DNA from 3 places in the Kluyvera fluvialis genome. Region 3 is predicted to be linked to each of the others. Evidence: predicted binding sites of a transcription regulator. Region 3 holds the regulator's gene; each other region holds the start of a gene.
The links. Region 3 encodes PhoB, which activates phosphate uptake and scavenging genes when phosphate is short. Its sites were predicted from a motif close to CTGTCATAAAACTGNCNNAT; they were not measured.
Positions count from the first base shown of each region.

Region 1: a site for PhoB is predicted at 3,165-3,184, ahead of uvrB (excinuclease ABC subunit UvrB). Genes of this name have one in related genera too.
Region 2: a site for PhoB is predicted at 5,056-5,075, ahead of pstS (phosphate ABC transporter substrate-binding protein PstS). Genes of this name have one in related genera too.

Region 1 covers NZ_AP046142.1:3,332,921-3,343,857, reverse strand. The annotation lists gene bioB (biotin synthase BioB) at 1-217, shown strand, start outside; gene bioF (8-amino-7-oxononanoate synthase) at 214-1,368, shown strand; gene bioC (malonyl-ACP O-methyltransferase BioC) at 1,355-2,110, shown strand; gene bioD (dethiobiotin synthase) at 2,103-2,780, shown strand; gene uvrB (excinuclease ABC subunit UvrB) at 3,417-5,441, shown strand; gene pmrB (two-component system sensor histidine kinase PmrB) at 5,803-6,882, opposite strand; gene pmrA (two-component system response regulator PmrA) at 6,886-7,557, opposite strand; gene eptA (phosphoethanolamine transferase EptA) at 7,568-9,199, opposite strand; gene yvcK (uridine diphosphate-N-acetylglucosamine-binding protein YvcK) at 9,259-10,182, opposite strand; molybdenum cofactor riboswitch at 10,413-10,550, shown strand; gene moaA (GTP 3',8-cyclase MoaA) at 10,538-10,937, shown strand, end outside.
Region 2 covers NZ_AP046142.1:4,942,488-4,953,424, forward strand. The annotation lists gene AC6I4B_RS23310 (right-handed parallel beta-helix repeat-containing protein) at 1-1,105, opposite strand, end outside; gene glmU (bifunctional UDP-N-acetylglucosamine diphosphorylase/glucosamine-1-phosphate N-acetyltransferase GlmU) at 1,450-2,820, shown strand; gene glmS (glutamine--fructose-6-phosphate transaminase (isomerizing)) at 3,033-4,862, shown strand; gene pstS (phosphate ABC transporter substrate-binding protein PstS) at 5,163-6,203, shown strand; gene pstC (phosphate ABC transporter permease PstC) at 6,333-7,295, shown strand; gene pstA (phosphate ABC transporter permease PstA) at 7,292-8,182, shown strand; gene pstB (phosphate ABC transporter ATP-binding protein PstB) at 8,310-9,083, shown strand; gene phoU (phosphate signaling complex protein PhoU) at 9,206-9,931, shown strand; gene AC6I4B_RS23350 (alpha/beta hydrolase-fold protein) at 10,190-10,937, shown strand, end outside.
Region 3 covers NZ_AP046142.1:3,755,704-3,766,640, reverse strand. The annotation lists gene sbcC (exonuclease subunit SbcC) at 1-2,137, opposite strand, end outside; gene sbcD (exonuclease subunit SbcD) at 2,134-3,336, opposite strand; gene phoB (phosphate response regulator transcription factor PhoB) at 3,540-4,229, shown strand; gene phoR (phosphate regulon sensor histidine kinase PhoR) at 4,251-5,546, shown strand; gene brnQ (branched-chain amino acid transporter carrier protein BrnQ) at 5,956-7,275, shown strand; gene proY (proline-specific permease ProY) at 7,402-8,751, shown strand; gene malZ (maltodextrin glucosidase) at 8,908-10,725, shown strand.

The DNA of each region.
Region 1 (10,937 bases), 420 kb from region 3:
GTGCTTTATGGCTGGCGCGAACTCTATTTTCTACGGCTGCAAACTGCTGACCACCCCGAACCCGGAAGAAGACAAAGACTTGCAGTTGTTCCGAAAACTAGGGTTAAACCCGCAGCAAACCACGGTTACTGCCGGGGACAACGAGCAGCAACAGCGTCTGGAACAGGCGCTGATGACGCCAGATACTGAGGAATACTACAACGCGGCGGCGGTATGAGCTGGCAACAACGCATCGAACACGCGGTTGCTGAACGCCACGAAGCGCAGGCTTTTCGCCGCCGCCAGCCGCTGCAACAAGGCGCAGGGCGCTGGCTGGTGTGCGGCGAGCGCCGCTATCGCAATTTCTCCAGTAATGACTATTTAGGGCTGAGCCAGCACCCGCAAGTGATACGCGCCTGGCAGCAGGGCGCGGAGCTATACGGCGTTGGCTCCGGCGGCTCCGGTCATGTGACGGGCTATCACCAGGCGCATCAGCGCCTGGAAGAGCAGCTTGCCGACTGGCTGGGCTATGACCGCGCGCTGCTGTTTATCTCCGGCTTTGCCGCGAATCAGGCGGTGATTGCCGCGCTGGCAGGCCGTGAAGACCGCATTGTCGCCGACCGCTTAAGCCATGCCTCACTGCTGGAAGCGGCGGCGCAAAACGCCGCACAGCTTCGGCGTTTTCAACACAACGACAGCCAGCACCTCGCCCGGCTGTTGGCGGCGCCGTGCGACGGGCAGCAACTGGTGGTGACGGAGGGCGTGTTCAGTATGGACGGCGACCGTGCACCGCTGGCAGACATCGCCCTCGCCGCGCGGCAGGCCGAGGCCTGGCTGATGGTTGATGACGCGCACGGTATTGGCGTTGACGGCGACAACGGGCGCGGCAGTTGCCAGCAGCAGGGCGTTCATCCTGAATTGCTGGTTGTGACCTTTGGTAAAGCGTTTGGCCTGAGCGGCGCGGCGGTATTATGCAGCCATGTGGTGGCGGATTACTTTTTGCAGTTTGCCCGCCACTTGATTTACAGCACCGCCATGCCCCCTGCACAAGCGCTGGCGCTCCAGGCGGCGTTGGCGGTCATTCAGAGCGACGACGGGCAGCAGCGGCGTGAAACGTTGGCGCAGCGCGTGGCTGAATTTCGCCACGGAGCCAGCGGGCTGGCCTACCCGTTAAGCGACTCACAAAGCGCTATTCAGCCGCTGATCGTCGGCGACAATGCCCGGACGCTACAGTTGGCTGAACGGCTGCGCGAACAGGGCTGTTGGGTGACGGCTATCCGCCCGCCGACAGTGCCAGCGGGCACTGCGCGCCTGCGCCTGACGCTGACCGCCGCTCATCAGGCGCAGGATATTACGCATCTGCTGGAGGTGTTGCATGGCGAGGGTTGATAAACAGGCCGTGGCAGCCGCGTTTAGTCGCGCGGCAACCTCTTACCATCAACATGATGAACTCCAGCGCCGAAGTGCCGCGCATTTACTGGAACAGCTTCCACCTCAGACGTTTGAAACGGTGCTGGATGCCGGATGCGGGCCGGGGAGTTACAGCCGTTATTGGCGCGATAGAGGCAGCCATGTCACCGCATTAGATCTCTGTGCCGAGATGCTGGAACAGGCGCAGCGCCAACAGGCCGCAGACCGCTATCTGCTGGCGGATATTGAAGATATCCCGCTGCCCGGCGGCGAGTTTTCTTTGGTGTGGAGCAATCTGGCGATTCAGTGGTGTAGCGACATTGATGTGGCGCTTGCCGGTTTGTATCGCCAGCTTAGCCCCGGCGGCACGCTGGCGTTTACCACCCTGACGGCAGGGTCGTTACCCGAGTTAAATCAAGCCTGGCAAGCGGTGGATAATCATCCGCACGCAAACCGTTTTCTGGCGGAGGAAACGCTGCGCGCAGCGCTGGCGGGCTTCAATGCGCGTTGTACTTCAACCACCATGACTTTGCCATTCCCCGATGCATTAAGCGCAATGCGCTCGCTGAAAGGGATAGGCGCGACGCACCTCCATCAGGGGCGTAGCCCGCTACCGCTGACGCGCGGCAGGCTACAACAACTGCAACTGGCGTGGCCGTCGCAAGCGGGGGAATGCCCGCTGACTTACCATCTTTTTACAGGAGTGATTACGCGTGACTAAACGCTACTATGTGACCGGAACCGATACCGAAGTGGGAAAAACGGTGGTCAGCACTGCGTTATTGCAAGCCGCCGCATTGCGCGGCTGGCGAACTGCGGGCTACAAACCGGTGGCCTCCGGCAGTGAAATGACGGATGAAGGGTTGCGCAATAGCGATGCTCTGGCACTACAGCGCAACAGCGTGTTGCCGCTAACCTACGAACAGGTAAATCCGTATACCTTTGCCGAGCCGACCTCTCCGCATATTATCAGCGCCGATGAACAGCGCCCGATTGAAGCCAGCGTGCTGTCTGCGGGCCTGCGCGCGTTAGAAACGCAGGCTGACTGGGTGTTGGTTGAAGGCGCGGGGGGCTGGTTTACGCCGCTATCGCCGACGTTAACGCTGGCCGACTGGGTGCTGGCGGAGCAACTGCCGGTGATTCTGGTGGTGGGCGTTAAGCTTGGCTGTATCAACCACGCGCTACTAACCGCACAAGCCATTCAACAAGCGGGGCTGCGACTGGCGGGTTGGGTTGCGAACGATGTCATACCGCCAGGGCGTCGTCACGCCGAGTACCTCAGCACCCTACAGCGAATGCTGCCAGCGCCGATGCTTGGCGAAATCCCGTGGCTGGGTGACGCTGTTGAATCGCAGCCGCTGGGTGAATATCTTGATCTGAGCGCGCTCTAAACGGCTTTATCCGCTTGTATTGTATTTCTGTGGGTTATCTTCATTCGTAAGCGATAACTCGCAGAAAACGTAAAGAATTCGACTGTGGTCACGAAAAAATGGCCGGGCTTTTTCGCTGATGCATATCAAAATTGGGACTAAAAAAAATTTTTGCTCGCCGTTTTGCCCTCTGTTGCGCAAATCGCCGGATGGCGAGGGATAGGGGCTAGAGGTAGTTATCCACTATTCCTGTGGATAACCCTGTGTATTAGAGTTAGAAAACACGCGGTAAACGAGAGAACATGCGGCTTGCGCATGAATTGATGCGAAACGCGGCTTTTTAACGTTTTCATTTGTTATCAATAAGATACGTAAAAGCAATGCCGTGTTGAAAAGTGCTATGGATTGCCACAAAACTTTCATGACCAATATTGACAAATGTTAAAAGAGAAAAAATTCTGGGGATAACCTCATCTGGCTGGTGTTTTATCTGGTCAGAGGATAAATTTCAGCCGCTCTTGCTTGCCGTTACGCTGTGTATACCAAATACGATAATGTATTACTGTGTTTATATCCAGTATTTTTTATTGGCAATTCGGCAAGTGGCGAGTAGAATTAATCCCCAGCCAGCCCATTCGTCATCAGGTAGCGTTGCTCATGAGTAAATCCTTTAAATTACATTCTGCATTTAGTCCCTCCGGCGACCAGCCTGCCGCGATCGCGCGCCTGAAAGAAGGGCTGGAAGACGGCCTGGCGCACCAGACGCTGCTGGGGGTGACCGGTTCAGGCAAAACCTTTACCGTGGCAAACGTCATTGCAGACCTCCAACGCCCGACAATGGTGCTTGCGCCGAACAAAACGCTGGCGGCGCAGTTGTACGGCGAGATGAAAGCGTTCTTCCCGGAAAACGCAGTGGAGTATTTCGTCTCCTACTACGATTACTACCAGCCAGAAGCCTATGTCCCAAGCTCCGACACGTTTATTGAAAAAGACGCCTCGGTGAATGAGCACATCGAGCAGATGCGCCTTTCAGCCACTAAGGCGTTGCTTGAGCGCCGCGACGTTATCGTGGTGGCATCGGTTTCCGCTATCTACGGCCTGGGCGACCCGGATCTGTACCTGAAAATGATGCTGCACCTGACGGTCGGCATGATAATCGACCAGCGTTCTATTCTGCGTCGTCTGGCTGACTTGCAGTACACCCGCAACGATCAGGCATTCCAGCGCGCGACTTTCCGCGTACGCGGCGAAGTGATCGACATCTTCCCTGCGGAGTCGGATGACCTTGCGCTGCGCGTCGAACTGTTCGATGAAGAAGTCGAGCGGCTTTCACTGTTCGACCCGCTGACCGGGCACGTTGAGTCAACCATTCAACGCTATACCATCTACCCGAAATCGCACTACGTCACGCCGCGCGAGCGCATTGTGCAAGCGATGGAGGAGATCAAAGTTGAGCTGGCGGAGCGGCGCAAAGTGCTGCTGGCGAATAACAAACTGCTGGAAGAACAGCGTCTGAGCCAGCGTACCCAGTTTGACCTCGAGATGATGAACGAGCTGGGCTACTGCTCGGGCATTGAAAACTACTCGCGCTACCTTTCCGGGCGCGGGCCGGGCGAGCCGCCGCCAACGCTGTTTGACTACCTGCCTGCCGATGGCCTGCTGGTAATTGATGAATCCCACGTCACCATTCCGCAAATTGGCGGGATGTATCGCGGCGACCGTGCGCGCAAAGAAACGCTGGTTGAATACGGCTTCCGCCTGCCGTCGGCGCTGGATAACCGCCCGCTGAAGTTTGAAGAATTTGAAGCGCTGGCACCGCAAAGCATTTATGTCTCGGCGACGCCGGGCAACTATGAGCTGGAAAAATCCGGTGGCGACGTCATTGACCAGGTCGTACGCCCAACCGGATTGCTCGACCCATTGATCGAAGTACGCCCTGTCGGCACTCAGGTGGACGATCTGCTATCGGAAATCCGTAAACGTTCGGTGATTAACGAGCGTGTGCTGGTTACTACGCTGACCAAACGTATGGCGGAAGACCTTACCGAATATTTAGAAGAGCACGGCGAACGGGTGCGTTATCTGCACTCGGATATCGACACCGTTGAGCGTATGGAAATCATCCGTGATTTGCGCCTTGGCGAGTTTGATGTGCTGGTGGGGATTAACCTGTTGCGTGAAGGATTGGACATGCCAGAAGTCTCTCTGGTGGCGATTCTGGATGCCGATAAAGAAGGTTTCCTGCGTTCCGAGCGTTCGCTAATCCAGACCATTGGTCGTGCCGCGCGTAACATCAACGGTAAAGCGATTCTGTACGGCGATAAAATCACTCCTTCGATGGCGAAAGCGATCGGTGAAACCGAACGGCGTCGAGAGAAACAGCAGCGCTACAACGAAGAACACGGCATTGTTCCGCAAGGGCTGGTCAAAGACGTGGTTGATATTCTGGCGATGGGCGAGGGGCTGGCGAAAACCAAAGCGAAAGGGCGTGGCAAGTCACGAACGGCAGCGAAAATTGTCGAGGCCGATGTCCCTGCACTGACGCCAAAAGCGCTACAGCAGCAGATCCAAACGCTGGAAGCGCAAATGCTGAAACATGCACAGAACCTGGAGTTCGAAGAAGCGGCGGAAATTCGCGACCGTCTGCATCAATTGCGCGAGCTATTTATCGCCGCGTCCTGATGAGGACTCACGGAATTTTGCAAGAAATGCGGTTGGCATCATGCACGGATGCCAACCGTAGAACCTACCTGAAAGGCGTATACTGGCGCAGCCAGTTTGGACATGGACAGCGCGGAAAACCCGCAGTGTACACCCCGTCAGTGAGGGGCCTGAGCGCTACCCCGGAATAAAATGGCGAGTAAGATTACCTGTTAGGGGAGATTCTTAATCTTTGCTTAATAAATTCCACTGATACTATCTGCAAAATCATTGGGGGTAGTGTTATGTCCAATCTGAATATTCAGCAGCTATTTTCCGTACTCGTTTCTGTCATGATTGTGGCAGGCTTTCTTTGCCACTGGGCTTTGACCTACTAAACGCTTTAACGCCTGGATGATTGAAATTCTACCCAAGCCCGCGTGCCGTTAGTGGTTTCGCGGTTTTGTAAGAAGAATGCCGCTTCATGCAATTGTGCAATGCGTGTAACGATGCTCAGCCCTAAACCAATCCCGCCATAACGGCTATCCATGCGGACAAACGCCTGGCTCAGCTCGCCAACCTTTGACTCATCAATCCCGGGGCCTTCGTCCTCGACGACCAGCATTGGGCGTGACTCCGACGCCAGCGATAGCGTAATCGTTGATGATTCCGGGCTGTAGCGGTGTGCGTTTTCAACCAGATTGCGTACCAGCAAGCCCAGCAATGTGGCATCACCCGACACAATCACCGTCGGTGTCGGCTCGGTAATGACCAGCGTTTGCGCACGTGCGCTCAGCATCGTTTCCAGCTCGGCTTTGAGCGGCTCAATCACATCAATAAGCAGATTAACCTGCTGATAACTCCCCGCCGAGAACGATTGACCGACGCGGGCCAGTTGTAGCAGTTGCGCAACGCTTTCGGTCATTTGATCCAGGCGCTGGAGCAGCGGTGTCAGCGTGAGGTGCTGGGTTTTCTCCAGCAGTTCAAGGTGTAGCCTTAACCCTGCCAGCGGTGTGCGCAGTTCATGGGCCACATCGGCGGTAAACAGGCGTTCGCGATCGAGCGTTTGTGTGAGATTTTCAACCAACTGATTAATCGCGGTGGTCACGGCTTCAACTTCCACCGTCGTTTGCTGGAGGAAAATAGGCTGTAAGTTACCTGGCGTGCGCATATCCAGCTCTTTTTGCAGGTCGGCAAGCGGGCGGGTGATACGTTTTACCGCCTGCAAACAGAGATACAGCGCAAGGCCGATAATCAGCAGACTAGGCACTAACAGGCTGGCCACCGCCTCACGCACTTCGTGGCGAATATGCTTGGCATTGTTGTGATTATGCAACAGCGTGGCAACTTCTAGTTCTATCTGCTCTTTGCTTTCATGCCATAGCCAAAACACGCTAATTAACTGACAAACCACCAGAATAACGCCGATGGTTAACAGTAACTGATGGCGCATCGGCCATTTACGGATGGAAAGTAACGCCATGCGTCAATCCGCCTTAATGGAGTTAACTAACTGATAGCCGAAACCACGAACGGTACGAATCCGCGATTTACCCACTTTATCGCGCAGGTTATGAATATGTACTTCCAGCGTATTGGTGGCGGGTTCGTTATCCCAGTTATAAATATCGTTGTAGAGAATTTCGCGGTGCACTGGGCTACCGGCTTTTAACATCAGCCGTGAAAGCAGCGCGTACTCTTTTGGCGTCAGCTCCAGCAGCTCGCCGTCTAACCATACCTGGCGGCGAGTGACGTTAAGCCGCAGGTTTTCAACGCTAATTTCGTTATCACCCTGATTCAGATTACGCCGCAGCAAAGAACGAATGCGCGCATTCAGCTCCTCCAGGGCGAACGGTTTCACCAGGTAGTCATCAGCGCCGGTGTCCAGGCCGTTCACGCGATCTTCAAGCGTATCGCGGGCGGTTAAAATCAGCACTGGCACGCTTTGCTTCTCCTGGCGCATACGCGCCAGAAAATGCAGGCCGTCTTCATCCGGCAGACCTAAATCCAGAACCACCAGGCTGTAGTGCCCGTTAGCGAGGCTAAGCGCCGCCTGTGATGCGGTCGAGACGCCATCGCAGGCGTATCCTTCGCTTTGCATTGCCAGAATCAGCCCCTGTAACAACAGGGAATCATCTTCAACAACTAAAATCTTCATCTGCTGGCCCCTATTTGCATGTGGCTAAGATATCATCCGCTGGGCGATATTCCCGTGTCTCTACGCCGGTCAGGCCTAACATTGTAGAGAACAGATTATCCTGTGAGTAGTCATTCTCTTTGGCCTGTTTTTGCAGGCAGTGGTAATTGACGCCATAGCGTTGCTGGTAATCGTCTGATAACCATATCAGCATTGGCACATGTTTTTGTGTTTCTGGCGCAATGGAATACGGCAGGCCGTGCAGATATACGCCATTTTCACCCAATGATTCACCATGGTCAGACAGATACACCAGGCTTGCCGTGAACTTATCCTGTTTGGATTGCAGCAGTTTGATCGCTTTATCGACGATATAATCGACATACAAAATGGTGTTGTCGTAGCTATTTTTCAGTTGCTCCTGGCTACAGGATTGAATTTCGCTGGTGTCACAAGTCGGCGTAAAACGACGAAACGCGGGGGGATAACGGTTATAATAGGTCGGGCCGTGGCTGCCAATGGTATGCAGCACAATAACCCCGTCACCTTTCATCGAATCAATGGTTTTTTCCAGGTCGTGGAATAACACTTCATCGTAGCATTCACCGTTAATACATTGTCCTGGCAGCTTTAATGCCGTTACATCCTGGTGCGGTACTCGGTCACAGGCGCCTTTACAGCCACCGTCATTGTCATTCCACAGTACCTGAATGCCTGCACGCTGAATAATATCCAACAACCCTTCCTGATGGTGTGCCAGCGATTCGTCATATCCTGTGCGTGGCATATTTGAGAACATGCACGGCACGGAAACCGCCGTTGCCGTACCGCAAGACGCCGTTTTAGGGAAATAAACCACGTTATCTTTGGCGAGTAATGGGTTGGTTTCGCGCGAATAACCACCCAGCGAGAAATTCTCGGCGCGAGAGGTTTCACCTAACACTAAAATGGTCAGGTTTTTACGCGGCCCATTTTTCATCACGGCTTTTTGCGTGGCGTCTTCACCTATTTTCACCAGCGGTAAATTGTCCATTTGATGATGAAAATACCAGGAGTTAACGGCCACAATACTGTTTGATGGGTTCAGTGATTTCACCAGCTCTTTATTATTGCGAAACAGCGAGGCGTAATCTTTATAAAACAGTGCGGCGACTAACACGATAAGTAAGGTGGAGGCCACGACAGTGGCGATGCGCATAATGACGCCGCGCCACCGGTTTGCCGAAGGTTTAATTTTGACCCACCAGGCCAGGGCGACAAATAACAGCGCGCTGAAGGTGAGTACCACCACCATTTGTGCGGAAACCAGGGCGTAACTTTCAGCCGCTGTGGTATCCAAAATATTCGTTATCATCGACCGATCGACGATAATGCCGAAATTCATCATGAAATACTGAGCGCTGGCGCTGAGCACAATAAACAGCGTCGCTACTGGCCGCTCAAGACGAACAAATGAGGCAAGCGTCAGGCAAATCGCCATGACGGCAAAAGCGACTAACGGCATACTCAAGAAAACCAGCGCGTTATGCAGGCTGTCTACCGGTAGCAGGTTAAATGCCTGGCGATAAAAGACAATGTTCAGCGCCAGCGCAATATATAGCGAGAAAAGAACAATATAGGTTAAGCGACTAACGGTAGGGCGTGTACGTAATAAGCGAAGCATAGCGATAAACTCAGTAATCATTATGCTCGCTATGCTGCCCGATGAATTTTAAGACAACCTTAAGATTTTAAGGAAGGGGAGCCGAATGCCTGAAGTGCCTCTTCCAGTGCCGCACGTAATAGATTGCGATCGTGACGATACGGGATGTCGCTAGCCTCAAGCGGTTGTTGAATAATGACTTTATTCTCCGCCCCGCGCACGTCTACTTTCGGGATTGTCACCACGGCATCAATAACCGATTTGCCGATATAGTGCTCCAGCAGGGTGATACGCTCGCTCAGGCTCAGATTCGCCGCAGGGCTTAGCTCGCGCCCGAGGTTGTCAATGTAAACCATTGGCGCAGGTGTACGTCGTAGCGCTGTGGCAATATCCGGCAGTAGCAAAATCGGCAGCAGGCTGGTGTAGAAACTTCCTGGCCCGATGAGAATCAAATCCGCCTCGGCAATCGCCTGTACCGCTTCGCGCGTGGCCGAAACGGTTGGGGTGAGCATTAACGCTTGCGGCGGCACTTTTAGCTGGTCAATATTCACCTCGCCGTAGATTTCATGGCCCTCGCTGTCGATAGCCATTAAATCCACCGGCTGTTCCGACATTGGAATCAACGACGCGTCAACTTTCAGCAGGTTTCTGATTAAATTGATGGCCTCTAAAGGCCGCACGCTCAGGTTATCCAGCGCCTTTAACATCAGATTTCCGAGGTTATGCCCGGAAAGTTCGCCATTACCGCTAAAACGATACTCAAACATCGTAGAAGCAACGCTGGGTTCGGTAATTAATTGGTTGAGGCAGTTACGCATGTCGCCCCAGGCAATCCCGCCCTCTGAGCGACGAATACGCCCCGTAGAACCCCCGTTATCCGTGGTTGTGACGATGCCGGTCAAACGGGAACCGAGTGATGATAATGAGGACATCACGCGGCCAAGACCATGCCCGCCGCCGAGTGCGACGACGCGGTCGAGATCGGCAAAAGTGCGATTGCGCATACAACTTCCTTATTCGAAACAAACTGGCTTACATTAGCGTAACTACCCCTAAAAGACGATGCTCCACCCCGCGCAAAATGACGTATATCAATGCAAAAACGTGATTTTTACGTATTCTGTAGGGAAAGTGCACGATCAGGTCGCTATGTACAGATTTATATAGCGAAAGCGAAAATGGCGAAACCGTTATTCTCGCGCTACTATTCGGCATAACATGGTTCAGTTCAACTCACTGAACAAAACACTCTAGCCTCTGTGCCTAAGTCGAAAGATAGGGCGCTTTGGCCGCGACAGGTTCTCTGTTGCCAGGGCGAGGGAAGAAATTATCTCGCCTCCCGTATTTGGAAAGGTGTCTATGGCTTCACAACTCACTGATGCGTTTGCGCGCAGATTCTTCTATCTGCGTTTGTCGATTACCGACGTTTGCAATTTTCGCTGCACCTACTGCTTGCCCGATGGCTACCAGCCGAACGGTGTCACCAACAAAGGCTTTTTGTCGATTGACGAAATCCGTCGAGTGACGCGCGCCTTTTCCGCGCTGGGCACGGAAAAAGTCCGTTTAACGGGCGGCGAACCGTCGCTACGCCGCGACTTCACCGATATTATCGCCGCAGTGAAAGAAAACGCCTCTATCCGCCAGATTGCGGTAACCACGAATGGTTACCGTATGGCGCGAGATGTCGCCGCCTGGCGTGACGCCGGTTTAACGGCTATCAACGTCAGCGTAGACAGCCTGGACGCGCGTCAGTTTCACG
Region 2 (10,937 bases), 1.2 Mb from region 3:
GCTCTACCGGCGTGCTGTCGCTACCGCTGGTGGGCGTAAAGGTAATCTGGAATCTATTTTTATCTTTAAGTGTGGCGGGCAGTGTAAACATCTCACCCGCTTTCACCGGTTTATTCTCCCCGATAACTACTTCATTGTGGCGAACGGTGAACAGCCCATCATAGTTGGCTCGTGCCTGTAGCGTATAATTCTGGCTCAGGCTCTTTGACCCCGATGCAATTTGCATCACCACAGGCCAGGATTTAGCAACGAACGGTTTCGAGGTGACTGTTTTCGCTGTCGAGGTGGTCAGAGAGGCATCGCTAACGGTGATTTTGGCGTTACGTGATGCAAAGAAACCGACGTAATACTGTTTTTTATCCAGCACGGAGATAAGGTCAGCGGCGGGTACTTGCTGAGTGACCCACTCCTCGCTACCCGCCGGAGCCCAGGCGGTGATAAAGCCATCGTTAGTGCGCTCGAGCTTTAGGCGGAACGTTGGCGACTGACGCAGGTCGATACCCTCTTTGTAGCTCACCTTTTTAATTTCAGCTCCGGCGTTCCCCCACGGCTGCACAACTCCATTGCGTGAAATAGCTTGTAGCTTAACGTGCTCATGGTCTTTTTTATCTTGCGTCATAATGGCGTTCATCACCATGTTTGACGCCGCTGGAAACTCTTCATAGCCCTCTTTCAACGGTTCCTGGCGTGGGACACCAATAATATCGCGCACCAGCAAGCCTGCCCCTTCTTGAGCGGCTGGTTTTGCGCCATTCTCCGGGCCGAACTGGTTGACGGTCACTGTTGCTGCCAGCACAAAGTTTTCATCCGTTGGCAGCGTGGTGTAGAAAAATGTCAGGCCATCGTGTGAGTTGGCAATTTTGCCGCCACGGCTTTCAATCGTGATGGGCTTACTGAGGTCTGCCACCTGCTGTGGGGTCAATGTTTTGCCGTCGATGGTGACATTATTGACGCCCACTTTTTCCGGCAGAACGTTGGAGGAGAAGTTAACGTCGGTGGATTGCCCAAAGGCTATCGCCTTCCATTGCTGGGCTGGGTGAGCCTGCGCCGAAAGAGAGAGCGCTGCGCTACAGAGAGTTAGAGCCAGAGGTATCTTATTGTTCATATTATCTTCCTGAATGATGATTCAGCATGATTATCACTAAATCAAAACACTGTTTCTTTTTTGTACGTCACAATAATGATCAAATAAAACACTGTTTTGATTTTTACTAGCCTTTATTCAGGTAGCAAAAGAACAGCATAAGCAGAGAGATAGCGTGTAATTCGGCCTCCGGTCTGATTTCTTACAAGACAAATGGTTTTGATATGGACGAAAATAAGCACAGAAAAACCGTACGCAAGGCTATGTTGAACGTTTTATAATCAGACCATTTCATGGCGAAAAATATGTAGAATTTTCAACGTGAAAGCGGTTTACTTCATTCTTAATTTACAGACAGGATACCTATGTCTAACCGTACCATGAGCGTTGTGATCCTTGCCGCAGGCAAAGGCACTCGCATGTATTCCGAACTTCCTAAAGTGCTGCATACCCTGGCGGGTAAACCGATGGTGCAGCATGTCATTGATGCTGCTAATCATGTTGGCGCAAGCCAGGTTCATCTGGTGTATGGCCACGGCGGTGATTTACTCAAGCAGACGTTAACGGATAGCAACCTCAACTGGGTGCTACAGGCCGAGCAATTAGGCACAGGCCATGCGATGCAGCAGGCTGCGCCGTTCTTTGCCGATGACGAAGATATTCTGATGCTGTACGGCGATGTTCCGCTGATCTCGGTTGAAACGCTGCAACGCTTGCGTGACGCTAAACCACAGGGCGGCATCGGCCTGTTGACGGTTAAACTTGATGACCCTAGCGGTTATGGCCGTATCACCCGTGAAAATGGCAAAGTGACCGGTATCGTGGAACATAAAGACGCGACCGATGAGCAGCGTTTAATTCCTGAAATCAACACCGGTATCCTGATTGCCAATGGCGCAGATATGAAGCGCTGGCTGGCGAACCTCGACAACAACAATGCGCAGGGCGAGTTTTATATCACCGATATTATCGCTATGGCCTACCAGGAAGGGCGTGAGATTGTCGCCGTGCATCCTGACCGCCTGAGCGAAGTTGAAGGGGTGAACAACCGCTTACAACTGGCGCGTCTGGAACGTGTTTACCAGGCCGAGCAGGCAGAAAAACTGCTGCTGGCGGGCGTTATGTTGCGTGATCCGGCGCGTTTTGACCTGCGCGGTACGTTATCTCACGGGCGTGATGTTGAAATTGATACTAACGTTATCCTTGAAGGCAACGTGGTGTTGGGCCATCGCGTCAAAATCGGCACGGGCTGCGTGATTAAAAATGCGGTTATCGGCGATGACTGTGAAATTAGCCCGTACAGCGTGGTAGAAGACGCCAACCTGCAAGCCGCTTGTACCATTGGGCCGTTCGCGCGTCTGCGTCCGGGCGCTGAACTGCTGGAAGGCGCACACGTCGGTAACTTTGTTGAGCTGAAAAAAGCGCGTTTGGGCAAAGGCTCGAAAGCCGGTCATCTGGCTTACCTCGGCGACGCGGAAATTGGTGACAACGTGAATATCGGCGCGGGGACGATTACCTGTAACTACGATGGCGCGAACAAGTTTAAAACCATTATCGGCGATGATGTTTTTGTCGGCTCTGATTCTCAGCTGGTGGCCCCAGTCACCATCGGTAAAGGCGTGACGATTGCCGCAGGCACAACGGTAACGCGTGATATCGCGGATAACGAACTGGTGCTAAGCCGTGTACCGCAGGTGCATAAACAAGGCTGGCAACGTCCGGTGAAGAAAAAGTAATTCAGCCGGGTTATCCCGGCAATTCTTTTGTTGGCCTGATAAGGCGTTAATGCCGTCAGGCTAACAACGGGTGAGGCGATAACATAATCTCCCGCCCAAAAGCAGTACCTATAAAAATAACCCCACTCTCTACAAGGCTCGGGGCGCCCGGAATACGGGCAACAGGTTGACCGACAACGCATGGCATAATGCCAAAATCGGAACATAAAACTATGTGTGGAATTGTTGGCGCAGTCGCGCAACGTGATGTAGCTGAAATCCTTCTCGAAGGCCTTCGTCGTTTGGAATACCGTGGCTATGACTCCGCAGGTCTGGCGGTGGTTGATAATCAAGGCCATCTGAACCGCCTGCGCCGCCTGGGCAAAGTACAGGTATTGGCGCAAGCAGCAGAAGAACACCCACTGTACGGTGGAACCGGTATCGCGCATACCCGTTGGGCGACGCACGGTGAACCTTCAGAAGGCAATGCGCATCCGCATGTTTCTGACCACATTGCGGTGGTGCATAACGGCATCATCGAAAACTACGAACCGCTGCGCGAAATGCTGCAAGCGCGTGGTTATGTCTTTGTTTCTGCCACCGATACCGAAGTTATTGCTCACCTGGTGCATTGGGAAATGGAACAGGGCGGCACGCTGCGTGAAGCCGTTTTGCGCACTATCGCGCAGCTTCGCGGTGCTTATGGCACGGTTATCATGGATTCCCGTGATCCAGGCACACTGCTGGCAGCGCGTTCTGGTAGCCCGCTGGTTATTGGTTTGGGCATGGGTGAAAACTTTATTGCTTCCGACCAACTGGCGCTGTTGCCGGTTACTCGTCGCTTTATCTTCCTGGAAGAGGGAGACATTGCGGAAGTGACGCGCCGTACCGTTAGTGTGTTCGATAAAACTGGTGAATCTGTAACGCGCCAGGAAATCGAATCTAACCTGACGTATGACGCTGGCGACAAAGGCATCTATCGCCACTACATGCAGAAAGAGATTTACGAACAGCCGAACGCGATCAAAAACACCTTATCTGGGCGCATCAGCCACGGAGAGGTCGATTTAAGCGAGCTGGGGCCAGAGGGGGATGCGCTGCTCTCGAAGGTAGAACATATCCAGATTATCGCCTGTGGTACGTCTTATAACTCCGGCATGGTGGCGCGTTATTGGTTTGAATCGCTGGCGGGTATGCCGTGCGATGTCGAAATCGCCTCGGAATTCCGCTATCGCAAATCGGCCGTTCGCCCGAACAGCCTGGTGATCACGCTGTCGCAGTCCGGTGAAACCGCCGATACTCTGGCAGGCCTGCGCTTAACCAAAGAGCTGGGCTACTTAGGATCGTTGGCGATTTGTAACGTTGCGGGTTCCTCGCTGGTGCGTGAATCCGATCTGGCGATTATGACCAACGCTGGTGCTGAAATTGGCGTTGCTTCGACGAAAGCTTTTACCACTCAGTTGACGGTCTTGCTGTTGCTGGTGGCGAAAATGGCGCACCTGAAAGGCCAGGATGCCTCCGTTGAGCATGACATTGTGCATGGCCTGCAAGCGTTACCAAACCGCATTGAGCAGATGCTGTCGCAGGACAAACGCATTGAAGCTCTGGCGGAAGATTTCTCTGATAAGCACCATGCGCTGTTCCTGGGGCGTGGCGATCAGTACCCGATCGCGCTGGAAGGCGCACTGAAGCTCAAAGAAATCTCTTATATTCATGCGGAAGCCTACGCTGCAGGCGAGCTGAAGCATGGCCCGCTGGCGCTGATTGATGCCGAAATGCCGGTTATCGTGGTTGCACCAAACAATGAACTGTTGGAAAAACTGAAATCCAACATTGAAGAAGTGCGCGCGCGTGGCGGTGAACTGTATGTGTTTGCCGATCAAGACGCGGCGTTCACCGATAGCGACAATATGCACATCATTGAAATGCCGCATGTCGAAGAAGTGATTGCGCCTATCTTCTACACCGTTCCATTGCAACTGCTGGCCTATCATGTGGCGCTGATTAAAGGCACCGACGTGGATCAGCCGCGTAACCTGGCGAAGTCTGTGACGGTTGAATAATCGTCACAAATAACCTATCAATCCGGTTGTGCTGTCGGCATAGCCGGATTTTTTATCCTCTGCTATACCTGTCATAAAACCCCGTCAATTGGCTGTCATAAAAAGAAAATTTTTCTGCCGTTTCACGGTAATGAAATTATTTATCTTTATGATTTTTCTGGCTTTAATTCTTTTGTTTTTTGTGTGGCTTTGGTTGTCATAAAACTGTCATATTCCATACATATAACTGTCACCTGTTTGTCCTATTTTGCTCAGAGTAGCCACTCAAACAATCATTTACGGATTCTTGCAGGAGACATTATGAAAGTTATGCGTACCACTGTCGCAACTGTTGTCGCCGCGACCTTATCGATGAGCGCTTTCTCTGCTTTCGCAGCAGCAAGCCTGACAGGTGCAGGTGCAACTTTTCCTGCGCCGGTGTATGCCAAATGGGCGGATACCTACCAGAAAGAGACCGGCAACAAGGTTAACTATCAGGGTATCGGCTCCTCCGGTGGCGTAAAGCAAATTACCGCAAACACCGTTGATTTCGGCGCATCCGATGCCCCGTTGTCTGACGAAAAACTGGCGCAGGAAGGCCTGTTCCAGTTCCCGACCGTTATCGGCGGTGTAGTGCTGGCTGTTAACATCCCTGGCCTGAAATCAGGCGAGCTGGTGCTGGATGGCAAAACCCTGGGGGATATCTACCTCGGCAAAATTAAGAAGTGGGATGATGAAGCCATCACCAAACTGAACCCTGGCGTTAAACTGCCTTCACAGAACATCGCCGTTGTGCGCCGTGCTGATGGTTCCGGTACTTCCTTCGTCTTCACCAGCTACCTGGCGAAAGTGAACGAAGAGTGGAAATCTAAAGTGGGTTCCGGTTCTACCGTGAACTGGCCGACCGGTCTGGGCGGCAAAGGTAACGACGGTATCGCAGCATTCGTCCAGCGTCTGCCGGGCGCGATTGGTTACGTTGAATATGCTTACGCTAAGCAGAACAGCCTGGCCTACACCAAACTGATTTCTGCCGATGGCAAAGCGGTTAGCCCGACGGAAGAAAACTTCGCTAACGCTGCAAAAGGCGCTGACTGGAGCAAATCTTTCGCTCAGGACTTGACCAACCAGAAAGGTGAAGGCGCATGGCCGATTACCTCCACCACCTTCATCCTGGTGCACAAAGAGCAGAAGAAACCAGAGCAGGGCGCTGAAGTGCTGAAGTTCTTTGACTGGGCTTACAAAAACGGTGGCAAACAGGCTAACGAGCTGGATTATGCTACCCTGCCGGCAAGCGTGGTTGAGCAGGTTCGTGCTGCATGGAAGACCAGCGTAAAAGATAGCAGCGGTAAAGCGCTGTACTAATAGGCAATATTAGCGAGTTGGCGGATGGCGCTACGCTTATCTGCCCTACGGTTCCGACTGTAGGCCGGATAAGCGTAGCGCCATCCGGCATGGGCAACATCGTAAACGAGTTAACGGAAAGAGTAATTTATGGCTGCAACTAAGCCTGCTTTTAACCCTCCGGGTAAAAAGGGTGACATGATATTCAGCGCGCTGGTAAGACTGGCTGCGCTGATTGTGCTATTGATGTTGGGCGGGATTATCGTCTCTCTGGTCATCTCTTCCTGGCCCAGTATGGAGAAGTTCGGTTTCGCCTTCCTGTGGACCAAAGAGTGGGATGCGCCTAACGACATCTACGGCGCGTTAGTACCCATTTACGGTACGCTCGTCACCTCCGTTATCGCCTTGCTGATTGCCGTTCCGGTCAGCTTCGGCATCGCACTTTTCCTGACTGAACTCGCCCCCAACTGGCTCAAACGCCCGTTAGGTATCGCGATTGAACTGTTGGCGGCGATCCCGAGTATCGTGTACGGCATGTGGGGTCTGTTTATCTTTGCTCCGCTGTTCGCCACTTACTTCCAGGAACCCGTGGGCAACATCCTTTCTAACATCCCGTTTGTCGGTGCTCTGTTCTCCGGCCCGGCGTTTGGTATCGGTATTCTGGCGGCTGGGGTTATCCTCGCCATTATGATTATTCCGTATATCTCTGCCGTTATGCGTGATGTGTTCGAACAAACCCCAGTGATGATGAAAGAGTCGGCCTACGGCATCGGCTGCACCACGTGGGAAGTTATCTGGCGCATTGTCCTGCCGTTCACCAAAAACGGGGTGATTGGTGGTGTCATGCTTGGCCTTGGCCGCGCGCTGGGTGAAACCATGGCGGTGACCTTTATCATCGGTAACACCTACCAGCTCGACAGCGCTTCGCTGTATATGCCGGGCAACAGCATCACCTCCGCGCTGGCGAATGAGTTTGCCGAAGCGGAATCTGGCCTGCATGTCTCAGCACTGATGGAACTGGGTCTTATCCTGTTTGCGATTACCTTTATCGTGCTGGCGGCATCGAAGTTTATGATTATGCGCCTGGCGAAAAATGAGGGGACACGCTCATGACAACGCTGGAAATGCAAAACACCGCTGCGCTGGCGGAGTCCCGCCGCAAGATGCAGGCGAAGCGCCGCATGAAAAACCGCATTGCGCTGACGCTCTCAATGGCGACGATGATCTTCGGTCTGTTCTGGCTGGTGTGGATCTTGATGGCCACCATTACGCGTGGTATCGACGGCATGTCGCTGGCGCTATTCACCGAAATGACGCCGCCGCCGAACACCGCAGGTGGTGGCCTGGCGAACGCCCTGGCGGGCAGTGGCCTGCTGATCCTGTGGGCGACCGTTTTCGGTACGCCGCTTGGCATTATGGCCGGTATCTACCTGGCGGAGTACGGGCGCAAATCCTGGCTGGCTGAGGTTATCCGCTTCATTAACGACATTCTGCTGTCCGCGCCGTCTATCGTAGTGGGGCTGTTCGTCTACACCATTGTGGTTGCACAGATGCAGCACTTCTCCGGTTGGGCAGGCGTAATTGCACTGGCGTTATTGCAGGTGCCTATCGTCATTCGTACGACCGAGAACATGTTGAAACTGGTGCCGGATAGCCTGCGTGAAGCGGCTTACGCACTGGGGACGCCAAAGTGGAAGATGATCTCCGCGATAACGCTAAAAGCGTCTATCTCCGGGATTATGACCGGTATCCTGCTGGCTATCGCGCGTATTGCTGGTGAAACGGCTCCGCTGCTGTTTACGGCGCTCTCGAACCAGTTCTGGAGCACGGACATGATGCAGCCTATCGCCAACCTGCCGGTCACCATCTTTAAATTTGCGATGAGCCCGTTTGCCGAATGGCAACAACTGGCCTGGGCCGGGGTATTGATTATCACCCTGTGCGTACTGCTGCTGAACATTCTGGCGCGCGTTATTTTCGCCAAGAAGAAACACGGTTAACACATTGCCGGATAGCGCGCGTTATCCGGCCTACGGTTGAACACATTTGTAGGTCTGATAAGCGAAACGCCATCAGGCATCATTTTACGGCGTGGCGGATGCGGCGCTGGATGAGGAAGAGATTGAGATGAGTATGGTTAACACCACTCCGGGTAAAATTTCAGTTCGTGACCTGAACTTCTACTACGGCAAATTCCATGCCCTGAAGAATATTAACCTGGATATTGCCAAAAACCAGGTGACGGCGTTTATCGGTCCGTCTGGCTGCGGTAAATCGACGCTGCTGCGTACCTTCAACAAAATGTTTGAACTGTACCCAGAGCAGCGCGCGGAAGGCGAAATTCTGCTGGATGGCGATAATATTCTCACCAACACCCAGGATATTGCGTTACTGCGCGCTAAAGTGGGCATGGTGTTCCAGAAGCCGACGCCGTTCCCGATGTCGATTTACGACAACATTGCTTTCGGTGTGCGTCTGTTTGAAAAGCTGTCGCGTACCGATATGGACGAGCGCGTGCAGTGGGCGCTGACCAAAGCCGCATTATGGAATGAAACCAAAGATAAATTGCACCAGAGCGGATACTCTCTTTCTGGTGGTCAGCAGCAGCGTCTGTGCATCGCGCGCGGTATCGCGATTCGCCCGGAAGTTTTGCTGCTGGATGAGCCGTGCTCTGCGCTTGACCCTATCTCTACCGGGCGCATTGAAGAGCTGATTACCGAGCTGAAAGAAGATTACACCGTCGTTATCGTGACCCATAACATGCAGCAGGCGGCGCGTTGCTCCGACCACACGGCGTTTATGTACCTGGGCGAGTTGATTGAGTTCAGCAACACGGACGATCTGTTCACTAAGCCCGCGAAGAAACAAACAGAAGATTATATTACTGGCCGCTACGGTTGATATGCCCTTCATCTTTCAGGCTGTACCCGCGTTGGCTGCCTTTACTCACCCAGTGACGCCTGGGGATTCATGCAGTTGCCGCCTTGTTACAGCCAGAAATCTTTTGGGCATCTGGAGGAACTATGGACAATCTCAATCTTAACAAACACATTTCCGGCCAGTTCAACGCCGAGCTGGAGAGCATTCGCACCCAGGTGATGACGATGGGCGGCATGGTGGAGCAGCAGCTTTCTGATGCCATCACCGCGATGCACAACCAGGATAGCGAACTGGCGAAGCGCGTTATCGATGGCGATAAGCACGTCAACATGATGGAAGTCGCGATCGACGAAGCCTGCGTGCGCATTATCGCGAAACGTCAGCCAACGGCGAGCGACCTGCGTCTGGTGATGGCGATTATCAAAACGATCGCCGAGCTGGAACGTATTGGTGACGTCGCGGATAAAATCTGCCGCACCGCGCTGGAGAAGTTCTCTCAGCAGCACCAGCCATTGCTGGTAAGCCTGGAATCACTGGGCCGCCACACGGTGCAGATGCTGCACGATGTGCTGGATGCGTTTGCGCGTATGGACTTGGATGAAGCTGTACGTATCTATCGTGAAGATAAGAAAGTTGACCAGGAATATGAAGGCATCGTGCGTCAACTGATGACCTACATGATGGAAGACCCGCGTACCATCCCAAGCGTACTGACAGCGCTGTTCTGCGCCCGTTCTATCGAACGCATCGGTGACCGCTGCCAGAATATTTGCGAATACATTTTCTACTTCGTGAAAGGGCAGGATTTCCGTCACGTGGGCGGTGATGAACTGGACAAATTGCTGGCGGGTGACGATTCGAAAGAGTAACGCCTCCTAATTTACCCAGAATAACGGGTTGTTCACTAAATCGCTGCCAGTGTAAAAATGAAGAGAACCACATCGTGGTTCTCTTTAACCCTTCTGAATTAGCCTCTCTTACCGAATGTATCGCGTTAGCGTTTTCTGATTTTTCCCCATTTCTGCCATGTGTCACACGTGAAATTATTTTCATGGTTATTATTTTCTTGCATTGCAATTCACAGGATGGTGTAGGCCTGATAATCGTACTTTTGTAAGGATAAGCTAATGAAAATAATTCCACTTGGCGTAGCGGTTACGCTCGCCCTAAGCTCTTTTGTTTATCAGGCTCAGGCAGAGTCAACGCTGCCAGGACCGGGGGAAGAAGCGCCGGTAAGTCAGTTTATTACGCGAGTTAACCCAGATAAAACCGTCACTTTCCGGCTATGGGCACCGAATGCTAAAACGGTAAATGTGGTCACGGGAGCAACCGACGAGAGCCGCGTGGCTCACCCGATGCAGAAAGATGAACGTGGTGTCTGGACGTGGACGTCTTCGGCGATGGCGCCAAATATGTATGAGTATTTTTATGATGTTGATGGCTTACGCACCATCGATCCGGGTCGCGCTCATGCCAAGCCGCAGCGCCAGGTCAATACGAGCTTACTGTTGGTTCGGGGAAGCATACTTGATGCCCGTAGAGTGCCTCATGGCGATATGAATATACTGACTTACTATTCAAATGAATTAAAGTCAGAGCGCCATCTCTATGTCTGGACGCCGCCCGGATATCAACCCTCTGAGCAGCCTTTACCCGTCCTTTATTTCTATCATGGTTTTGGCGATACGACCCTTTCGGCGATTAACCAGGGGCGCATTCCGCAAATCATGGATAATCTATTAGCGGAAGGGAAAATCAAACCGATGCTGGTGGTCGTGCTGGAAACTGAAACCGATACGCCACAAACGATCCCTGAAAATTTTCGCTATAGCGATATCCGCTCGCAGTTTTACCACCCTAATGCCAGTCTCGGCG
Region 3 (10,937 bases):
CCGGTTCGACGTCGTCAGAATGTTTCGCCGCTGGCAGCGTGTCCAATAATGGCTGGATCAGCGCTAGCTGTTGCTGAATATCTTGGTTCTGTTTCTGTTGTTGCTGCCAGCGTTGAGTCTCCGCTTCGCGCGCGGCAAGCCAGCTATTTTCCTCACCGGCTGCCGGGAGCGTTAAAGCAAAATTGGCCAGCGTTTGGCTGAGTGCAGCGCTGCGTTGTTCCAGCTCCTCGCGCAGATGCGCGTGCTGCCCCTGCAATTCGCGAATTTGCCCTTCAATCGCCAGCCGTTGGCTGTGCTGATAGCGCTGCTGTTCGGCATCTTCCTGTGCTGCCAGCCAGCCGCCAATATCGTCGGTGGGTTGCAGTGCGATCCCCAGGCTCTCCGTGACCGTTTGCCATTGTGAGGTAAGTGCTTGCTCGCGCTGGGAAAGCGACTGTAACTCGTCGTTTTCTTGCTGCTGCTGTTTTTGCAGCGCTTCTTGTTGACCCCGCAGCGCCGCGCCGTCCTCCGCAAGTTTTGCGACCTCTTTTTCCAGCGCGTCGCGGCGGGATTTATTGATGTCGGGGGTCAGCGCCTGATATTCCGCCAGCGCCGGATGCTCAGTGGAACCGCATAGCGGGCAGGCCGCGCCAGGCTGCAAGCGGGCGCGCTCGGCTTCGAGGCGCACAATCGTTGCTTCCAGCTCGCAAAGTGCCTTCACATCCGCCAACTGCTGCTTTTTATCTTTATAGACCAGGCGAAGTGAGTTGAGGTCGGCGGTGATTTTTTCCAACTGTTGCTGACGCTGCAACTGCGCGTCGGTGAGCTGCTGGCGGCGCGTTTGCAGCGGGAGAAACTGGCCGTGCAGGCTGTTCAACTGCTGGCGTTGCGGGCGCGCGGCGGCGTGTTGGGTTATCTGAGCGGCAACCTCTTCAGCACTGAGCGTGAGTGCCGTGGGCGGCAACTGAGCAAGCTGTTTTTCCAGTTCATGCAGGCGCTGTTGGTGATTTTGTAGCTGGGTGCGCTCTCTGGTCTGTTGGGCAAACGCCCCGCGCCAGCCGGTTAGCTCACCGTGCCAGTGCTGAATAGATTCATGTTCCTGCAACCATTGATGCAACTGTTTTTGCGTCTGTTGCAAGGCCGAGAACTGACGCTCGGCGGCGTTGCGAATGCGGTCGCGCAGCGCCAGTGTTTCATGTAAGCGAGTATTTACTTGCCGCGCTTGCTGGTGGGTTTTTGCTACCGTCGCCGTCTGCTCTTGCATTAGCGCCCAGCGAGGGCGTAATGCCTCGGCAGGCTGCGCACGTTGCAGCGCGGCAAGCTGCGGCTGTGCGGCTTCCAGTGCCTGTTGGGCATCAACCAGCGCCCGTTGTGTTTTTTGGCGCTCCTGCTCCAGTTCGCCCTGACGCGCCAGCCACTGTTGATGTTGCATCGCGTGGGTTTGCTGCTGTTGCCACTGTCGCTCATCATGAGTGAGCGCCTGCAAACTTTGCTGCAATGCCTGCTGTTGCTCGTCGTTTAACAGGCTGACGCCGCTGGCCTGTGCGTTTAGCGTGTCTAATGTGGCGCGCGCCTGTTTGTGTTTTTCAAACACTTGCGCGGAGATCTGGCCGTAAATCTCCGTGCCGGTCAACTCTTCGAGCAGTTCGGCACGTTCTTTCGGTTTGGCGTTCAGGAAGGCGGCAAATTGCCCCTGGGAGAGCAGCATGGAGCGGGTAAAACGCCCATAGTCCAGGCCGCTGAGCGAGGCCGTCATCTCAAGTTTATCTTTGACTTTATCCGCCAGAATCTGCCCATCGGCACAGCGCGCTAGCTCGACACGCGGCGCTTGCAGATTACCGTCCGGCTGATTACGCGCGCGGTTTTGGCTCCAGAAGGCGCGGTAGGCCACGCCCTGAACCTCAAATTCGACTTCTGCCAGACACTCGGCGGTGTCACGGGTCATCAGATCATTTTGCGACTGAGAAACTGTATTGAGACGTGGCGTTTCGTGGTACAGCGCCAGACAAATGGCGTCGAGCAGGGTGGTTTTCCCCGCGCCGGTGGGGCCGGTAATGGCAAACAGACCGTTGCTGGCGAACGGCTCTTGGGTGAAGTCGATTTTCCATTCACCTTTCAGTGAGTTCAGGTTTTTCAGGCGCAGGCTGAGTATTTTCATGCTTGTTCTTCCTCGCCGAGGCTGTTCAGCGTTTCGTTAAACAGCGTGTGCAGGCGCTGCTGCTGTTCTGGCTCCAGCGTTTCCAGCGCCAGGCGGCGGTGGAAAACTTCTTCAACGCTCAGCTCACTTAGCGTTTCACGCTCCAGGCTGGCGAGAATGCGCTGGCGCTGCTCGCGGCTGCGGCGAACCAACAGCACTTCAACCGGTAAGTCATCGGTGATGGCCTGGATTTTGCGCTGAATGTCATGCAGGTATTCATCGCTGGTGATTTCAATATCCAGCCAGGTGGGGGGGTCGTTGTTGCGGTCGCGCCATTCGGCAAGCTGGGCGCTGATGCCGTCAAAATCCCCTTTAATCACCGCCAGCGGCTGCGTGACCGGAACGGTGAGCGGCGTCACCTCGTCAAGCTTGCCGTCGGTGAAGGTCACTAGATTGACGCTTTTGCTTTTGCCGGTTTCGTCAAAACTTAGCGCGATAGGCGAGCCGCTGTAGCGGATATGCTCGCTGCCGCCAATTTTCTGCGCCCGATGAATATGCCCCAGCGCGATGTAGTCCGCCGGTGGGAAGTTTTGTGCCGGAAAAGCATCCAGTGTGCCAATATAAATGTCGCGCACGGCATCACTTTTGCTGGCTCCGACGGTCGTCAGGTGACCGCTGGCGATAATCGGCAGTGGGGCGTCGGCGCGCAGCGCGCAGGCCTGCTGATATTGCTGCTGGTAGTAGTCAGTTATGCTCTCCAGCACCTGGCGCTGTTTTTCGCTGCCGGAAAGCCCCGCCTGGCTGGTGATGATGTCGCGCGGGCGTAAAAACGGCACTGGGCAGAATACCGCGCCGGGGGTTCCGTCTCGCTGGTTTAAGATAAATGGCGCGTGACCAGCGTTGGCGACCACCGTGGTGTTGAGAAACGAGAGAATGTCCCGCGATTCATTCAGCGTGGCGACCGAGTCATGGTTGCCCGCCAGCACCACCAGATGGCAGCCGGTCTGTTGCAAATTCACCACAAATCGGTTGTACAGTTCGCGCGCGTAGCTCGGCGGCGAGCCGGTGTCGAAGATATCACCCGCCACAATAATGGCATCGACCCGCTCCGCTTCTGCGGTGGCAAGCAGCCAGTGCAGAAAGGCGGCATGTTCAGCGGCGCGGCTTTTGCTGTAGAAGTTCTGGCCGAGATGCCAGTCCGAAGTGTGAAGAATGCGCATAGTAGTTCCGTAACAAATGGCGTAACGGTGATTATACACATCATCATTCCGTACGCTGCCTGTGAGTGGGGATGGGTGAAATTTAGCGGCTGTCATCGATGAAAAGGGGCTATCATCTAACCGTCATGTTTTTCATAAATCTGTCATAAATCTGACGCATAATGACGCCGCATATCTTACTGATGTCTAAAACAGGGCAAATAATGGCAAGACGTATTCTGGTCGTTGAAGATGAAGCGCCAATTCGCGAGATGGTCTGTTTCGTGCTGGAACAAAATGGTTTTCAGCCGGTCGAAGCCGAAGATTACGATAGCGCGGTCAACAAACTGAATGAACCGTGGCCCGACCTTATTCTGCTTGACTGGATGTTACCGGGCGGTTCTGGGCTGCAATTTATTAAGCATCTCAAGCGGGAAGCGCTAACCCGTGATATTCCCGTGGTGATGCTCACCGCGCGCGGCGAAGAAGAAGATCGCGTTCGCGGCCTGGAAACCGGGGCGGATGATTACATTACCAAACCGTTCTCACCGAAAGAGTTAGTCGCACGAATTAAAGCCGTGATGCGTCGAATTTCACCGATGGCAGTTGAAGAGGTGATTGAGATGCAGGGGCTGAGCCTTGACCCTACATCACACCGCGTCATGACCGGCGAAAACCCGCTGGATATGGGGCCGACCGAATTTAAATTATTACACTTCTTTATGACTCACCCGGAGCGCGTGTACAGCCGTGAGCAACTGCTGAACCACGTTTGGGGCACTAACGTGTACGTTGAAGACCGCACCGTCGATGTCCATATTCGTCGTCTGCGCAAAGCGCTGGAACACAGTGGTCACGACCGCATGGTGCAAACCGTTCGCGGCACGGGTTATCGTTTTTCCGCCCGTTTCTAATTTTTGACAGGAGTGTGACGCGTGCTGGAACGGCTGTCATGGAAAAGGCTGGCCCTGGAGCTGCTATTGTGCTGCCTCCCGGCGCTGATACTGGGATGGGTATTGGGTTATTTGCCGTGGTTTTTACTGGCGGCGGTGACCGGCCTGCTTATCTGGCATTTCTGGAATTTACTGCGCTTGTCCTGGTGGCTGTGGGTTGACAGAAGTATGACTCCGCCGCCCGGTCGGGGAAGCTGGGAGCCTTTGCTGTATGGGCTTAACCAGATGCAGTTGCGCAATAAAAAGCGCCGCCGTGAGTTGGGCAATCTGATTAAACGCTTTCGTAGCGGCGCCGAGTCGCTGCCGGATGCGGTGGTGCTGACCACCGAAGAAGGGGCGATTTTCTGGTGTAATGGTTTAGCCCAGCAGTTGCTGGGGCTACGCTGGCCCGACGATAGCGGGCAAAATATTCTTAACCTGCTGCGTTATCCCGAATTTACTCAACACCTCAAAAAGCGCGAATTTCTTAAACCGCTCAATTTAGTGCTCAATAATGGGCGTCATCTGGAAATTCGTATTATGCCGTATACCGACCGCCAACTGCTGATGGTGGCGCGTGACGTCACGCAAATGCACCAGTTAGAAGGGGCACGGCGCAACTTCTTTGCCAACGTAAGCCATGAGTTGCGCACCCCGTTAACGGTGTTGCAGGGCTATCTGGAGATGATGCAAGAGCAGGTGCTGGAAGGGATGGTGCGCGAGAAAGCGTTGCATACTATGCGCGAGCAAACCCAGCGCATGGAAGGGCTGGTCAAACAACTGCTGACGCTTTCAAAAATTGAAGCATCACCGGTGTTGGCGTTAAACGAAACCATTGATGTGCCGCTGATGCTGCGCGTTGTGGAGCGGGAAGCGCAGACCCTCAGCCAGCATAAACATCAGTTCCAGTTTGATATTGACGACACGCTTACGGTGCTGGGTAATGAAGATCAACTGCGTAGCGCGATGTCGAACCTGGTGTATAACGCGGTAAACCATACCCCGGAAGGCACGTTGATTACCGTGCGTTGGCAGCGCACACCGTACGGTGCGCTGTTTAGCGTTGAGGATAACGGGCCGGGTATTTCGGCAGAGCACCTGCCACGGCTGACCGAGCGTTTTTATCGCGTGGATAAAGCGCGCTCAAGGCAAACCGGCGGCAGTGGACTGGGGCTGGCTATCGTCAAACATGCGATTAGCCATCACGATAGCCGGCTGGATATCAGCAGTGAGCCGGGAAAAGGCTCGCGGTTTAGTTTTCTCCTGCCGGAACGTTTAATTGCCAAAAAAAGCGCCTGATCTGCTGCTTGTCAGATTAACTTTCCACAGACCAGCTTCGGCTGGTCTGTTTGCTTTGCAGTCAAGTAAACCGTTCCCGATTAACGAACGTGTGGTTAAAATTTGTTCGCATGATTAGCCGGATGTTTTTCGCAAATCCAGTTAATAAATCTAGCTGTTATTTCACTATCGATATAATCATCTGGTTTTACGATCCCGTGTTGCTTTAAAACGTTATAAGCGTTTAAATTGGCCCCTATGCAGTCGTAATCAGACTGCATATATGCGGTAAATCAAAAAACTATTCTTCTCAACGCCGCTAAGGGAGCATTTCCCTCTGAGTTTATTGTTGGTTTCCTCAGCATCATTCCGCAGGAACCAGCTTGATAAATTTGTTTTACAACACCACATCCATAGGCTGTAGTTATATATGACCCATCAATTAAAATCTCGCGACATCATCGCTCTGGGCTTTATGACCTTTGCGCTGTTTGTTGGCGCAGGCAATATCATCTTCCCTCCTATGGTTGGCCTCCAGGCTGGCTCCAACGTTTGGATTGCCGCGATTGGCTTTCTGATTACTGCTGTTGGCCTACCGGTGCTGACCGTGGTTGCGCTGGCGAAAGTGGGCGGCGGCGTTGATAGCCTGAGCACCCCGATTGGTAAAGTAGCAGGTGTACTGCTGGCAACCGTGTGTTACCTCGCCGTTGGGCCGCTGTTTGCTGCGCCGCGTACCGCGACCGTTTCGTTTGAAATTGGTATTGCGCCGTTAACCGGTGATGGGGCTATGCCGCTGTTTATCTACAGCCTTATCTATTTTGCGCTGGTGATTTTCGTTTCACTGTATCCGGGCAAACTGCTGGATACGGTCGGGAATTTCCTTGCTCCGATGAAAATCGTGGCGCTGGCAATTCTGTCTATCGCTGCGGTTATGTGGCCTGCTGGCCCAATTAGCCACGCGCTGGAAGCCTACCAGACAGCCCCGTTCTCTAACGGTTTCGTCAACGGCTACCTGACCATGGACACCATGGGCGCAATGGTCTTTGGTATTGTTATCGTGAATGCCGCGCGCTCTCGCGGGGTAACAGAATCTCGTCTGCTGACGCGCTATACCATTTGGGCTGGTTTAATGGCGGGTGTCGGTCTGACGCTGCTGTATCTGGCGCTGTTCCGCCTGGGTTCTGATAGCGCGACGCTGGTGGATCAGCAAGCCAACGGTGCGGCAATTCTTCATGCTTATGTGCAGCACACCTTTGGCGGCGCGGGTAGTTTCCTGCTGGCAGCGCTTATCTTTATCGCGTGTCTGGTGACGGCGGTTGGCCTGACCTGTGCGTGTGCAGAGTTCTTTGCGCAGTATCTGCCACTGTCTTATCGCACGTTAGTGTTTATCATGGGTCTGTTCTCAATGGCGGTTTCCAACCTGGGACTGAGCCACCTGATTCAGATTTCTATCCCTGTGCTGACGGCAATTTACCCGCCGTGTATCGTACTGGTGGTATTAAGTTTTACGCGCGGTTGGTGGCATAATAGCTCTCGCGTGATGGCTCCAGCGATGTTCATTAGCCTGGTCTTTGGTGTTATGGATGGCGTTAAAGCGTCGGCGATTGCTGATGTGCTGCCTGCGTGGGCGTCTCATCTGCCGATGTCTGAGCAAGGGCTGGCCTGGCTGCTGCCAACGGCTATTATGGCCGTGCTGGCGGGGATTTGGGATCGCACAGCGGGCCGACAAGTGGCCTCTAACGCGCACTAATTCGTTTTTGCACCGCGAAATTCAGGTTGCGCCAACTATGGCCTGATGTGTATAAAAACGGTGTTCAACCACGGGATATCATGTTCCGTGGTTTTTTATTTTTGGTATGACATGGCATTGGAAACGATGGAAAACAACAAGCTGAAGCGCGGGCTAAGTACCCGACACATTCGCTTTATGGCTCTTGGTTCGGCAATCGGTACGGGGTTGTTTTACGGCTCAGCTGATGCCATCAAAATGGCCGGGCCGAGCGTTCTGTTGGCCTATATTATCGGCGGCGTTGCCGCTTATATCATTATGCGTGCGCTGGGCGAAATGTCCGTGCATAACCCTTCCGCCAGCTCCTTCTCGCGCTATGCGCAGGATAACCTGGGGCCACTGGCGGGCTATATCACCGGCTGGACTTACTGCTTTGAAATCCTGATTGTGGCGATAGCCGATGTGACGGCGTTCGGCATCTATATGGGGGTTTGGTTCCCGGCGGTTCCGCACTGGATTTGGGTGCTCAGCGTGGTGCTGATTATCTGCGCTATCAACCTGATGAGCGTGAAGGTGTTCGGCGAGCTGGAGTTTTGGTTCTCGTTCTTTAAAGTCGCTACCATTATCGTGATGATTGTTGCTGGTTTCGGCATCATCATCTGGGGTATTGGTAACGGTGGGCAACCGACAGGGATTCATAACCTGTGGAGCAACGGCGGCTTCTTTAGCAACGGCTGGCTTGGCATGGTGATGTCGCTGCAAATGGTGATGTTTGCCTACGGCGGGATTGAAATTATTGGTATTACCGCCGGTGAAGCGAAAGACCCTGAGAAATCCATTCCGCGCGCGATTAACTCCGTGCCGATGCGTATTCTGGTGTTTTATGTCGGGACGCTGTTCGTCATTATGTCCATCTATCCGTGGAACCAGGTAGGCACTGACGGTAGCCCGTTTGTCCTGACCTTCCAACATCTGGGCATCACTTTTGCGGCGAGCATCCTCAACTTTGTGGTGCTGACGGCGTCGCTTTCTGCGATTAACAGCGATGTTTTCGGCGTTGGTCGTATGCTGCACGGCATGGCCGAGCAGGGCAGCGCGCCGAAAGTGTTCGCCAAAACGTCACGCCGTGGTATTCCGTGGGTGACGGTCATGGTGATGACTATCGCCCTGCTGTTTGCGGTCTATCTTAACTACATCATGCCGGAAAACGTCTTCCTGGTGATTGCTTCGCTGGCGACGTTTGCCACCGTGTGGGTGTGGATTATGATTCTGTTGTCGCAGGTTGCCTTCCGTCGCCGTCTGTCGGCTGATGAAGTCAAAGCGCTGAAATTCAAAGTGCCTGGCGGGGTAACAACCACCATTATTGGCCTGATTTTCCTCGTCTTTATCATCGGCCTGATTGGCTACCACCCGGATACCCGTATTTCACTGTACGTTGGTTTCGCGTGGATCTTGCTGCTGCTGGTGGGTTGGGCGATTAAAAGCCGCCGCCGTTAATACGCTGCATTTTTTGCTAAACCCGGCCTCGCGCCGGGTTTTTTTATCCCTGCAATCTGCGCCCCCGTCCTCCCCCTCATAAAAAAGTGAAAAAGAGGAGTAGGGTAAAATAGACGTATGGCAAGGTGGATTCATTTTGTACCTAGGGGATAAATGATGTTGAACGCCTGGCACTTGCCTGTTGCTCCCTTTATTAAGCAGCAGCAGGACAAACTAATTATTACGCTGTGGCTGCGCGGTGACGACCTGCCGCAGCGGGTGATAATGCGCGCTGAAGTGGATAACGAAGAGATGGCGCTGCCGATGCGCCGCAGCAGCAAAACCGTGGGGCACGATGTGGTGCAATGGCGTGGGGAAATTAGCCTGCATGAAGGGCAGCCGCGTCGGCGTTATGGCTTTAAGCTACTGTGGGCTGACCGCCAGCTATGGTTTGCGCCGCAGGGTTTTAGCGCCTATCCCCCGGCGAAGCTGGAACTGTTTGCCTATGACAGCCCGGATAACGGCCCACAGTGGGTGAGCGAGCAGATTTTCTACCAGATTTTCCCCGACCGTTTTGCCCGTAGCGCCTCTCGCGGGGGGCAGCAGGATAAGGTTTATCATCATCATGCCGCCGGGCACGATATTGTGCGCCGTGAGTGGCACGAACCGCTGACCGGCGAGGCGGGCGGTTCGACGTTTTACGGCGGTTGTCTTGACGGGATTAGCGAAAAGCTGCCATACCTGAAAAAACTGGGCGTGACCGCGCTGTATCTCAACCCCGTATTTACCGCCCCCAGCGTCCACAAATATGACACGGAGGATTACCGCCAGGTCGATCCCCAATTTGGTGGCAACGAGGCGCTATTACGCCTGCGTCACAACACTCAGCGCGAGGGAATGCGCCTGATTCTCGACGGTGTGTTTAACCATAGCGGCGATACCCACGGCTGGTTTGACCGGCATAATCGCGGGAGCCAGGGGGCTTGCCATCATGCTGATTCGCCGTGGCGTGATTTCTACAGCTTCTCGCCAGAAGGCAAAGCGCTGGACTGGCTAGGCTACTCCAGCCTGCCCAAGCTGGATTACCAATCGGATGCGCTGGTTGAGGAAATTTATCGCGGTGAGGACAGCATCGTGCGCCATTGGCTAAAAGCGCCGTGGAATATGGACGGCTGGCGGCTGGATGTGGTGCATATGCTGGGGGAAGCGGGGGGCGCGAAAAATAACCTCAAGCATGTCTCAGGGATCACTCAAGCGGCGAAAGCTGCGCGTGCCGATGCTTACGTGCTCGGCGAGCATTTTGGCGATGCGCGCCAGTGGCTACAGCAGGATGCTGAAGATGCGGCGATGAACTATCGCGGTTTTACCTTCCCACTGTGGGGATTCCTCGCGAACACGGACATTTCGTACGATCCGCAGAAAATTGACGCCCGCACCTGTATGGCGTGGATGGAAGAATATCGCGCCGGATTGTCGCATCAGCAGCAGTTGCGCATGTTCAACCAACTGGATAGCCACGATACCGCGCGCTTTAAATCTTTGCTGGGGCGCGATGTGGCGCGGCTGCCGCTGGCAGTGGTCTGGCTGTTTAGCTGGCCCGGAGTACCGTGTATTTATTACGGTGATGAAGTGGGGCTGGATGGTGACAACGACCCGTTCTGCCGCAAGCCGTTCCCGTGGGATGAACAACAGCAGGATGGCGAGCTATTAGCGCTGTATCAGCGGCTGTCGGCGTTGCGTAAAGCCTCTCCGGCATTGCGCCAGGGCGGCTGTCTGGTGCTGTACGCCGAAGGTGATGTGGTGGTATTCCTGCGTGTGCTGGGCGCAGAAAGGGTGCTGGTGGCGATTAACCGTGGCGACGCCTGCGAAGTGGTGCTGGAAGACTCGCCGCTACTGAAGGTGAAAGCCTGGCAGCAGCAGGAGGGCGCTGGCGGTTATGAAGACGATGTACTGACGCTACCGGCGTTGTCTGCAACCCTCTGGCGCGGCCATTAATCCGGCGTTGTGCTGCCATCAGGCAACAAAAAAGACTCGCCAATGCGATAATGCTTGTCAGTCAAGCGCCACATTCCGTTCACCTGATGTTTTGTAGAACATGAAGCCGCTGTACCTGTGAACGGGTCAAGGGGGACTGCCGAGTCCCCCTTGACAATCCCTGCGGCCCCGCAGGGAAATCGGTGCTTCGCACTACGCTCACCTGCGAACTC